2 regions of the Alteromonas sp. KS69 genome follow, and region 2 is predicted to be linked to the other one. Evidence: predicted binding sites of a transcription regulator. Region 2 holds the regulator's gene; the other holds the start of a gene.
What was found. The regulator FliA, encoded in region 2, starts transcription of late flagellar genes. The targets are predictions, from matches to a motif close to CTAAAGNTNNNNNNNNNNNNGCCGATA.

Region 1 (5,861 bases), on a different contig from region 2:
TTACCGGAGATCCCCCTCGCTGAACATGGCCTAGCGTAACCGGGCGAACTTCAGACTGGGTTTTGGATGCCAGTTTGTCAGCCAAATCGTTAAGTCCACCAGGCCACACATTTTCAGCTACCACTATGATAAAACTAATCGCGCCTTTGCGTTGCCTTCTCTTCTCAATTTGCCCAGTAATCTTATCCAGTTCTGTATCACATTGATCAAAGGTTTCTGGCAAAATAACGTAATCGGCAGCCGAGGCGAGGGCGGAATTTAGCGCAAGAAAACCGGCATGTCTGCCCATCACTTCTACAATGAAAATACGTTCAAAAGCGTCTGCGGTGTCCCTCACTTTATCGATTGATGAAACAACGGTATCGATAGCGGTGTAATAACCTATGGTAGCATCGGTGCCAGCCACATCATTATCTATAGTGCCGGGAATACCAATGATTTGACCGTGCCAGAAATCAGCTAAGTGATCGGCGCCTCTAAAAGACCCATCGCCGCCAATCACAATTAGGGTATCAATCTCTAGTTCTGTTAGGTTTGTGGCAGCAGTTTTCGCACCTTCGTCGGTTTTGAAAGGTTCACAACGGGCGCTGTGCAGCACGGTGCCCCCTTGCTGAATGAGGTTGTGCGTTGCTTGAAGCGCAAGTATTTCGTACTCTTGCTCAAGTAAGCCATTATACCCATGCTGATAACCAAATAGTGTAAATCCGTGCCTTTCACAGGCTATAACAATAGCTCGAATACAAGCATTCATTCCTGGTGCATCACCACCTGATGTTAGCACTGCAACGCGTTTAGACATATTCATATCCTTTTCTCGCCTACTTATACGCCCCATTGAAAAGATGTTGCTACTCACATGGCGCTACACCATACCGTAACATGGTTAAATCAAAACCACATCGCCAATCAAAACTAGTTGCGCATGTAAGTTTTATGTACGACATTCCCAAATAAAGCTGGGTACATAAAGAACCTTCTACTTAGTAGTCTTTGGCCGGCAAACTTTCCTTTTTAACCGCAGCTTGTGCCTTTTTACCAATGGCTTGCTGCTCTCCTTTACAAATAGTGTCGTAATCATCTCGATAGTATCTGAAGTTTTCACATTCACTTTCATAACGTTTTTTCGCTGACATAGCTTGTTGGGGATAGCGGTTGTCATTCATCACTTTCGACAAACTTTTGCATACATGTAATTGGCGATTTACTTCTACAATGTCTTCACAAGGTGGTGTTTGGCTGCACCCATTAAGTGCTAAAACTGAAAGTAGACTAGCAAGCGCACAGATTTTTTTAGATTGGGTTATTATCATTATGTTGTTCCCATAAAAGTGTCTAAGTCATTGCGAAGCGTGGAGTATTTTTCTTCGTGTTGGGCCTTTAGTGGCATGTCGTCAATAAGTTTATAAAGTCGACGGCATTGTTTAAATAAATCAGGATCTGGCTTTTGGTTCTTGCTTAATATTTGTAATAAGCACTGCAGTAAGTTGAGCGCTACACCTGTATTTACCGGCGAAAAACCTTGCGCAAGCGCAAAAGAGTCTTTTGCTTTTTCATATTGTTCTTGTTGATAAAGCTGAATGCCTTCACGGTTAAACTGCTGATAATTTGTAAGATTTTGTTGGGCTTTGGTCGTCTCAGAATGCAATAAAAAGTTGCTGTTGGAATCGAATTCTAAATTCTGCTGCTTAATAATATCTTGAAGTTGTAGTGCATCTTCATATTCACCAAGGTCGTACATGACTTTAAGGCTATCTGGAATAAATGCGATTGGCGGCGTGGTGTACTTTTCATCTATAGCAGCTTGTGATTGCGCCAAGTTCTTTTTTGCATCCAGCATTTTTCCATCAATAGCATTAACTCGAGCGTTAATAATGCTGCCAAAAATACTGACGTCAAAATCTTCGTCTATTCGTAGTATGTTTTCATCAAACTTACCTCGTTGCAGGGCAAGTAAAGCCTCTTGTTGATAGCGGTTTCGTGTACGTTTGTCATCTGTATATTCGGCGACATCAAGCAAGCTTCGAATAAACCCACACCAATGCAGGCTGTTTTGATGCACGGTTCTTTTCGATAAATCCCAAATGGCCAAACTAGAGGTAGAGGCTAAAATGTAATCGTTATGGTTTCGCGCGATAGAGCATGCACTAAAATGCCTAGGCAACGAAAAGGGCGAAAGTTTTATAGCCTGCTTGATAGCAGAAATTGCAATTTCGCCTTGGTTCTTTGCATCATTGGCTTTCGCCAATACATCATGCGCCTCGGCATTAAACCGGTTGCGTTTAATAATATCCTCGGCAATACCGATGGCTTTATCGTATTTTTCTGAGGCGAGATAGGTTTTTGCCAACGCAACTTTGGCCCAAATTATTGGCTTTCCTTCTAAGTAGGGCGAAAGTACGTCCAACGCTTTGTCGTATTGCTCTAGGCGCAAATACAGTTCAACTAATAATTGTTCACACGTGCCTTTATAAGGGGATGGCGTACTAATAAGATCTTCGCACAAATCGATAGCATTGTTGATATTTTCATTGGCCACCTCTTGCAATACTGCCCCTAAAAACTGACGTTTCTGCCAGGCACGGGTAATACGTGTTTTAAGTTGTACCTGCGAAAAAGGCTTAATAAGATAATCATCAGGGCGTCGCTCAATAGAGCCAAGTACCACAGGGCGTGCGCTATCAGCGCTAATTAATATAAACACGGTGGTGGGTTTAATTAAGCGTTTTATTCTAAGCTCTTCAATAAGCTCGAAACCGTTTTTCTTGTCTACCCCTAAATGAAGATCGCAAACAACAATATCAAATTTTTGCTTTTTACAAAGAGACAGAGCCTTTTCCGCAGAAGATTTAGTGACAACGTCACTTGCACCCATGGAGTGTAATAATCCACGAAGCAGTAAGAGAAAAGGGCGTTGATCTTCAACAATAAGCACCTGCTTATCCGAAAAGTTCATTTTTCATCCAATGACAACCATGACACTTCAACTACTTGAGAGGTTCTATATATGATTGTTTAAAATACCGATAAGGGCAAGAATAAGCTTAAGAAAAACATTATCTTGCCGACACTATAGGTATGAATTTTAAATCTTCCTATTTTTGTGTCTGATAACGATATAAATGTAAATAAATCCATAGACCCCAGTATGGCTTGGGAATGGAACGGTACGCTGTCAAAAGCAGCGGGTAATGCCACGCTTTTTGCTTTGTATTTGGCAATGCAACAAAGTGCACTTGCCGACACTATATCGATAGAAAGCCCAAACGAAGACGAAGCCACTAGAGGTATTACACAGCGGCTAGAAGCACTTAATTTCTACCGTAGAGCACCACTTTGTGCGAGTGAGGCAGATTGGTTGCACATGAATCGATTGTCTCAAACAATAGCGCATCAAGTAGCACTGCAGGAGCCCACATCACTGCAGTTTGAGGCAGTACGCCTTCACAATGAAATGTACCCAGTACCTCTTGCACAAACGAATGACGCAAAGAAAATTAGCCAAGATGTTATTACGAACTGTTCGTTAGCCACTCAAAAGCGCATTGCCGCTACTTATTCCACCTCTATTGATGAAGACAACACAATGCTTAGTGACATTATTGAGCAGTCTGAATCCTTTCTTGCTGCCTAACTGGAAATTTTAAAACTGGTTTGATATAGTGCGCGCCGCATTTTTGCACTGGTTTTACGTTCCAACTAGCAAAGGTAAATACTACTATGTCTAAATATATCGTTTGCGCGATGTACAAGTTCGTCGCGCTTGAAAACTTCGAGGCCATGCGCCAACCACTATTAACTGCCATGGAATCTAATGGCATTAAAGGTACGCTTTTACTTGCCAGCGAAGGCATTAATGGCACCGTTTCAGGCACGCGAGAAGGTATTGACGGATTACTCCAATATCTTAACGCCGATGAGAGAATTAACCCCATCTCTTGTAAAGAGTCACTTCACGAAGAACAGCCTTTCTACCGCACCAAGGTAAAACTTAAAAAAGAAATCGTCACCATGGGTGTTGAAGGTATCGACCCGCGTAAAACCGTAGGTACGTACGTGAAACCTAGTGACTGGAACGCGCTAATTAGCGATCCCGACGTCACCGTGATAGACACCCGTAATGGCTATGAAATCGAAATCGGCACTTTCAAGCACGCTATCGATCCAAAAACGGAGACTTTTCGCGAGTTTCCAGAATATGTCGCTAAAACATTAAGCCCAGAGAAAAACAAAAAAGTAGCCATGTTTTGCACCGGCGGTATTCGCTGTGAAAAATCTACGGCCTATTTAAAAGAGCAGGGGTTTGACGAGGTATACCATCTGGAAGGCGGTATTCTTCAATATTTAGAAGATGTACCAAAAGAAGAATCACTGTGGGAAGGTGACTGTTTTGTATTTGATAATCGTGTGGCTGTGAATCACGATCTTGAAAAAAGTGACTATCATCAATGTTATGCCTGTCGCTTACCGATTACAGATGAAGACATGCAAAGTGAGAAGTATGAGTCTGGCGTAAGCTGCCCGCATTGTTTTGGTACCCATACAGAAGATCAACTTTCTCGTTTTCGTGAACGTGAAAAACAAGTTAATCTTGCGAAGATGAGGCAGCAAGAACACGTGGGTACAGAGGCGCGGATCACCATGGAACAAAAGCGTGAAGAAAAAGCCCGTTTGCAACGTGAACGCGCGTTAAAAGCAAGAGAAAATCAGGCATAGACACTACTCAATAAGGGCGTTACACTCACCCTCTATGTAGTTGCTAAAAAAAGGGAAAGCGCGTGACCGCTCAACTTTCAGACGAAAAAATTGAAGAAATAAAGAAAGATTTTACCTTCTTCGACCAAGATGGTAATGGTCAGATTGATTTAACGGAGTTTATCGAGTTATTAACCGTTATTTCGCCAAAAACAAAAGCCAGCCATGTACAGGAAGGTTTTAAATTAATAGACAGCAATAACGACGGCTATATCGACTTTGAGGAATTCCTCGAGTGGTGGCAAGAGTGTTGGTGGGAATATTAATACTAACTGAATGTTAAAAAAGCGAGCTTTTAGCTCGCTTTTTTTATAGTAAAATTAACGGTAATAAAGTTGAGAAAACAACCGGCACGGTTTACTCACGTTGTCGTTTAGAAAAAAGGTAGGGACTTTTAGCATGAGCTCTGAGGTAACAAAACGTCTTAATAAATATATCAGTGATACAGGACTGTGCTCACGACGTGAAGCTGATAAATTAATTGAGCAAAATCGAGTTACCATTAACGATAAGCTGCCTGAGCTAGGCACCAAAGTCGCGCAAGGCGATAAAGTGAAGGTTGATGGAAAGCTTGTTAAAGCGGTAGCCGAAGATAAATCGGACCGCATTTACTTGGTATACAACAAGCCCATTGGCATTACCTGCACTACCGAGCGTCATGTGAAAGGCAATATCATTGATGCAATCAAGCACAAACAGAGAATCTTTCCAGTAGGCAGACTCGATAAGCCATCAGAAGGATTGATTATTCTGACCAGTGACGGCGACATTGTGAATAAAATTCTGCGCGCTGAAAATGCCCATGATAAAGAATACGAAGTGACGGTTAACCAACCTATCAGTGAGCGTTTTGTACAAAAAATGGCAAGAGGCGTTCCCATTTTAGGCACGGTAACTAAACCGTGTAAGGTAAAAGCTCGTGGTAAGTTTCAGTTTTCAATTATTCTAACCCAAGGCTTAAACCGACAAATCCGTCGCATGTGTGAGTTCCTCGGTTATGAAGTTACCAAGTTGAAACGCACGCGCATTATGCATCTAGAGCTAGGTAACTTAAAGCCAGGCCAATGGCGAAACCTTACTGAAAAAGAGCTTAATCAGCTAAATAACGC
Region 2 (6,328 bases):
AGCGATTCGATAAAAGTCAGCTGCAGAACATTACCAGTGGCTTAGGCGCTCCCATTGTTCTTCTTGCCATTATGGGCATGGTTATTCTTCCCATGCCGCCATTTCTGCTCGACGTATTGTTCAGCTTTAATATAGCCCTGTCTTTAGTCATTATTTTGGTGGCAGTATTAACGCAAAAGCCAGTTGATTTCGGTATTTTTCCCCTAGTATTACTTATCGCTACTGTTTTGCGCTTAGCGCTAAACGTGGCCTCTACCCGTGTGGTATTGCTTTATGGGCATGAGGGGGGCGATGCGGCTGGTAAGGTTATCGAAGCATTTGGTGCGGTGGTTATTGGCGGCAACTATGCAGTGGGTGTGGTGGTCTTTGCTATCTTGCTTATTATCAACTTTAAAGTAGTCACCGCCGGTGCTGGGCGTATTTCAGAAGTAAGTGCCCGCTTTACGCTTGATGCCATGCCAGGTAAGCAAATGGCTATTGATGCCGATTTGAATGCGGGTTATATCGACCAAGATCAGGCGCGTGCTCGCCGAGAAGAAATAACCGCCGAAGCAGACTTTTATGGCTCAATGGACGGTGCGTCAAAATTTGTGAAAGGTGATGCGGTCGCCGGACTCTTTATCATGCTTATCAATATTGTGGGTGGCCTTTTTATTGGCATGATTCAACACGGATTAAGTTTTGGTAACGCCATCGAGGTATACACCATTTTAACCATTGGTGACGGTTTGGTGGCGCAAATACCCTCACTGTTACTGTCTGTGGCTACCGCTATTATTGTTACTCGTGAAAACGAAACCCAAGAAATGGGCAAAGAAATACGTAGTCAATTAGGTAACAGCCAAGCCCTTTATATTGCCTCTGGTGTTTTATTTGTCATGGGGATTATTCCTGGTATGCCTCATTTGGCCTTTATTGGGTTTTCAGTGCTTATCGCTGGTTACGCTTATTGGCAGGGTGTTGCGGCTAAACGCGAGGCAGAAAAACCTAAAACCCCAGCGAATATCGTGAAAGATGACACTGTTGCGCCCGAAATAAAAGAGCTTGGGTGGGATGATGTGCAGCACGTAGATACCATCGGTTTAGAAGTCGGGTACCGATTAATCCCCTTAGTAGATAAGTCTCAGGGCGGAGAACTGCTCACTCGTATCAAAGGGGTGCGTAAGAAGTTATCTCAAGAGTTAGGCTTTCTTATTCCACCGGTGCACATTCGCGATAATTTAGATTTAGAACCTAATTTATACACCATTGCGATGTTGGGCGTAACTATTGGCGATGCGCAAATAAGTCACGATGAAGAACTTGCGATTAATCCGGGTCAAGTATTTGGCAAGCTGGAAGGCCGTGCAACCAAAGACCCTGCCTTTGGCTTAGATGCGGTATGGATAAAACCGAATAAGCGTGAGCATGCGCAAACACTGGGTTATACCGTGGTTGATGCTGCTACTGTGGTTGCTACTCATTTAAGTCAATTGCTGACTAACAACGCCTACCAACTACTTGGACATGAAGAAGCGCAGCAGCTTCTAGATATGCTAGCTAAGCAGCATCCTAAACTAGTTGAAGGGTTAGTGCCTGATATTCTGCCGTTAAGCACCATTGTTAAAGTGCTGCAAACCTTGCTGTTTGAAGGAGTGCCTATTCGTGACATGCGTACCATTGTACAAACCTTGAGCGAATACGGCCCGCGTAGCCAAGACCCAGATGTACTAGTGTCTGCGGTACGTATTGCGCTTAAACGCCTAATCACCCAAGAAATTACCCAAGGTGCGAAAGAGATACCCGTCATAACCTTGGCGCCAGAGTTGGAACAGATGTTGCACCAGTCATTACAAGCAGGTGGCGAAGATGGCGCTGGTATAGAACCAGGACTGGCCGATAAGCTGCAAAAATCATTGCAGCAAGCTAGTCAGCAACAAGAATTAGAAGGTGAGCCTGCAGTACTTCTCACTTCCGGTATGTTGCGCCCCGTACTATCTCGCTTCTTAAAGTATTCGGTCGCGGGTTTACATGTACTTTCCTATCAGGAAGTACCCGACGATAAGCAGATAAAAATAGTCAGTTCGGTCGGTCAATAATCTGACACTGGGTGATTGGAGAGTTTTCAATGAAAATCAGACGTTTCTTTGGCAAAGATATGCGAGAAGCTTTAAGCCAAGTTAAAGCGGAATTGGGCAGCGATGCCGTTATCATGTCAAACCGAAAGCTTGCTGACGGTATCGAATTGGTCGCCGCTTACGATAAAGAACCGGAAGCCAAACTGTCGATTAAAAAGCCAGCGCCTAGTGCAGCAGGGCGAGCGAAAGCGGCTGTTCCAAGTCTTAGCGAAATCATCGGTGATGATGGCCCAGATAGCTTAAAAGCGCTGTTGGAAAAACAACATGGTGGCAGTATTCAAAGCCCAGCTTCAGCACCTAGTGCTAACGCTCAGCATGCCAATAAAATTGCATCACACTTAGACTTTTCAGAAGCCTTTATCGACGATGTAGAAGCCAGTCAAGTCGCCTCAGAATTCCCAAGCCATCAAGCGTCAAGTCTTAATGAAAGCATTGATAACAGCAGTGCTCCTCAGTCTGACGAATTATCTCAAATTAAAGAAGAGTTGGCGTCACTACGAAATGTGCTTCAATACCAAGTTGCTGATTTGATGGAAGCAAAAAGTCGTCGTCAGCAGCCTGTACATCATTATTTAATTCAGCGTTTAACCGACATGGGGTTAAGCCAATCATTGGCAGAGCAACTGATTAGTTATACGCCGTCGCATTACAACGAGCGTGACGCTTGGGTATATCTTTTAAACCTATTGGCTAATCGCATTAATGTGACAGGTAACGATATACTTACGCAAAAGGGCGCAGTAGCGTTAGTGGGTCCTACCGGAACAGGTAAAACCACTACAGTTGCTAAATTAGCTGCTCGTTACGCACAGAAATACGGCGCCGACTCCGTTGCCATGATTACGATTGATACCTATCGTATTGCAGCGTTTGAGCAATTAGCCACATATGGAAAAATTATTGGCTGCACAGTGCGTAAAGCACAAAGTAGTGAAGAATTATCAGATTTATTGTTTCAATTACGCCATAAGAGACTAGTGTTAATTGATACGGCAGGCTTTAGTCAACGAGATAGTCGATTAATTAAACAGATAAATCAATTTGATAACGGTCAAATGCAGCCAGTGAAAAAATACCTAGTAGCGCAAGCGAATACCCAATATGCTGCATTACAACGTATTATAGATGCGTACGAAGGGGTGGAACTTAGCGGTTGTATCTTTACAAAGCTTGATGAGTGCTACTCTCTAGGCGAAGTGCTTAGCGCAGCGGTGGAGTACCAGTTACCTGTCAGTTATGTAACAGATGGACAGAAAGTTCCTGAAGACATTAAGATTGCAGAAGCAAAATCTTTAGTATCTGCTGCTGCAAAGCTTTATAAAAAGTACGGTTTGAATCATACTACTAGTAACAATGTGGTTAAAACAGCACGAGCAGTATGATTGATGATCAAGCGAGTAGCTTACGAAAAATGAAGCAATCACGATTAATCAAAGTTATCGCCGTCACCGGAGGTAAAGGTGGCGTTGGTAAAACAAATATTACGCTAAACACAGCTATTGCTATGGCAAAGCAGGGAAAGCGGGTAATGGTATTGGATGCAGACTTAGGTCTGGCCAATGTGGATGTAATGCTAGGATTGCGAGTAGAGAAAAACCTCTCCCACGTATTATCTGGTGAGTGTACCTTGGACGATGTTCTCGTTACGGGTCCTCACGGTATAAAAATAGCACCAGCCACATCAGGTTCTCAATCAATGGCAGAGCTATCACCAACGCAGCATGCAGGACTCATAAGAGCATTCAGCGAGTTGCGCACGCCCATTGATGTGCTTATTGTGGATACCGCAGCGGGTATTTCCGATATGGTGCTAAGCTTCTCCAAAGCCTCCCAAGATATTATGGTGGTAGTGTGTGATGAGCCCACTTCACTTACCGATGCCTATGCATTAATTAAAATTCTTAACCGAGAACACGGTGTCTTTCGCTTTAAAGTGGTCGCTAACATGGTCCGCGATGTTAGAGAAGGTCAGGAACTTTTCAGCAAATTATCTAAAGTAACAGGGCGATTCTTAGATGTTGCGCTAGAATTGGTAGCAATAGTTCCTTTTGACGAGAACATACGCCGAGCAGTACGTAAGCAAACGTCAATTGTAGATGCTTATCCAAGTTCTCCGGCAGCAGTGGCGATTAGCCAGCTAGCAGCCAAAGCAGGATCATGGCCTATACCTGCGCAACCGGGTGGCCATTTAGAATTTTTTATTGAGCAACTAATAGCAGATAAAGCAGTAGGAAGTCAGCGTTGAATAGCAAAGCAGCCGCTTATCAACAGCAAACAGACAAGTCACAATTAGTTGAGCGTCACGCTTCGCTAGTGAAGCGGATAGCACACCACTTAATGGCGAGACTACCAGCCAGTGTTCTTGTCGATGATTTAATCCAGTCAGGTATGATTGGACTGCTAGAAGCTGCACGAAACTTTGACGGTTCCAAAGGGGCAAGTTTCGAAACCTTTGCAGGTATTCGTATTCGTGGCGCCATGCTTGATGAAATAAGAAAAGGTGATTGGACTCCTCGTTCCGTTCATAAAAACGGTAGGGCAATCACAGAAGCCATCTCTCAAGTTGAAGGTGAAACAGGCCGAGACGCGCGAGATGTAGATATTGCAGCTAAAATGAATGTTAGCATGCAAGATTATCATCAAATGCTGAACGAAGTGAATGCCGGAAAATTGGTGGGGATTGAAGACCTTGGGGTTTCTGAAGATGTCATTTCTACAGAAAAAAACCGAGGCAGCGACGCACCGTTAGAAGATTTGATGCAAGGGGCTTTCCAAAAAGCGCTAGCACATGCTATTACTACATTACCCGAACGGGAAGCGATTGTACTTTCTTTATACTATGATGAAGAACTGAATCTTAGAGAAATAGGCGAAGTTCTTGATGTTAGTGAATCGCGAGTAAGTCAAATTCATAGTCAGGCCATGTTAAAACTCAAATCACGAATGAAATCGTGGCAAGTTGACGAAGAATAGAAATTAATAACAATTAACCCCTCATTGGAGGCTATTTTGGATAAAAGTATGAAAATTCTCGTGGTTGACGATTTTTCTACCATGAGACGTATCATAAAGAACCTGCTAAAAGATTTGGGTTTTGCCAATATCCAGGAAGCGGACGACGGTAACACCGCGCTGCCTATGCTACAACAAGGTGATTTTGACTTTGTTGTAACAGATTGGAATATGCCAGGTATGCAAGGTATCGACTTATTACGCGCTATACGTGCCGACGATAAGTTGAAACACCTACCGGTTCTTATGGTGACAGCAGAAGCGAAGAAAGAACAAATCGTTGCCGCAGCGCAAGCTGGTGTGAATGGTTATGTTGTTAAACCTTTCACTGCCGCTACGTTGAAAGAAAAATTAGATAAAATCTTCGAACGTTTAGGTTGATCCAGACGCTCACCAGAGAAATGAGGTTTACTGGATGTCGACAAATGAAAGTGTCTCCATAACGCTCGAAGAAGCCAAAAAATTGGTAGCGTATCTTGAAGAGGGCGATAACGCATCAGCGAACGCTGTCTTAGAAGCTGTTTCGATGAAAGAGTCCATTGAGCTCTTTGCTGAAGTGGGTAAATTAACGCGTCAACTTCATGACTCGTTGAATAACTTCCAAATCGATGAACGTATTAAAAATTTAACCGTTGATGACATTCCTGATGCGCAAACGCGACTGATGTACGTTATCGAAGAAACGGAAAAAGCTGCCAATACCACCATGGACGCAGTTGAAGAGAGTATGCCAATTGCTGAAGTGCTCTCTACCCGTATCGAAAAAATTATGCCGGAATGGAAGAAACTGATGAATCGTCAACTTGAGTTGGGCGAATTCAAAGTTTTATGTGCAGATTTAGACGAATTGCTAAAAGACGGATCGAAACAATCAGCTAAGCTTACATCATTGCTTACCGAAGTGTTAATGGCACAAGGTTATCAAGATCTTACCGGTCAAGTTATTCGCAGAGTGATTGAACTCGTAAAAGAAGTGGAAGATAGCTTAGTTAATATGCTGACGATGTTCGGTGAACCCGAACAGGCGGAGCAAGACAAGCCATTGGAAGCGAAAGTCGAAAAAGTTAACAAGATCGATAGTGTCGAAGCCGAAGGTCCAATTATTGATGCAGACCAACGCGATGATGTGGTATCTGGCCAAGATGACGTAGATGATCTTTTGTCTAGCTTAGGTTTTTAGGGGAGCGGGCGCATGGCGT

Region 1: a site for FliA is predicted at 3,041-3,067, ahead of C7Y69_RS07615 (VC2046/SO_2500 family protein). Genes of this name have one in related genera too.

Annotation. Positions count from the first base shown of each region.
Region 1 covers NZ_PYHU01000008.1:91,462-97,322, reverse strand. Annotated here, with positions in the region: gene C7Y69_RS07630 (ATP-dependent 6-phosphofructokinase) at 1-799, opposite strand, end outside; gene C7Y69_RS07625 (hypothetical protein) at 981-1,310, opposite strand; gene C7Y69_RS07620 (response regulator) at 1,310-2,953, opposite strand; gene C7Y69_RS07615 (VC2046/SO_2500 family protein) at 3,146-3,631, shown strand; gene C7Y69_RS07610 (rhodanese-related sulfurtransferase) at 3,718-4,713, shown strand; gene C7Y69_RS07605 (EF-hand domain-containing protein) at 4,776-5,018, shown strand; gene rluF (23S rRNA pseudouridine(2604) synthase RluF) at 5,152-5,861, shown strand, end outside.
Region 2 covers NZ_PYHU01000005.1:337,579-343,906, reverse strand. Annotated here, with positions in the region: gene flhA (flagellar biosynthesis protein FlhA) at 1-2,078, shown strand, start outside; gene flhF (flagellar biosynthesis protein FlhF) at 2,108-3,499, shown strand; gene C7Y69_RS04845 (MinD/ParA family protein) at 3,496-4,362, shown strand; gene C7Y69_RS04840 (RNA polymerase sigma factor FliA) at 4,359-5,090, shown strand; gene cheY (chemotaxis response regulator CheY) at 5,127-5,510, shown strand; gene C7Y69_RS04830 (protein phosphatase CheZ) at 5,545-6,309, shown strand; gene C7Y69_RS04825 (chemotaxis protein CheA) at 6,322-6,328, shown strand, end outside.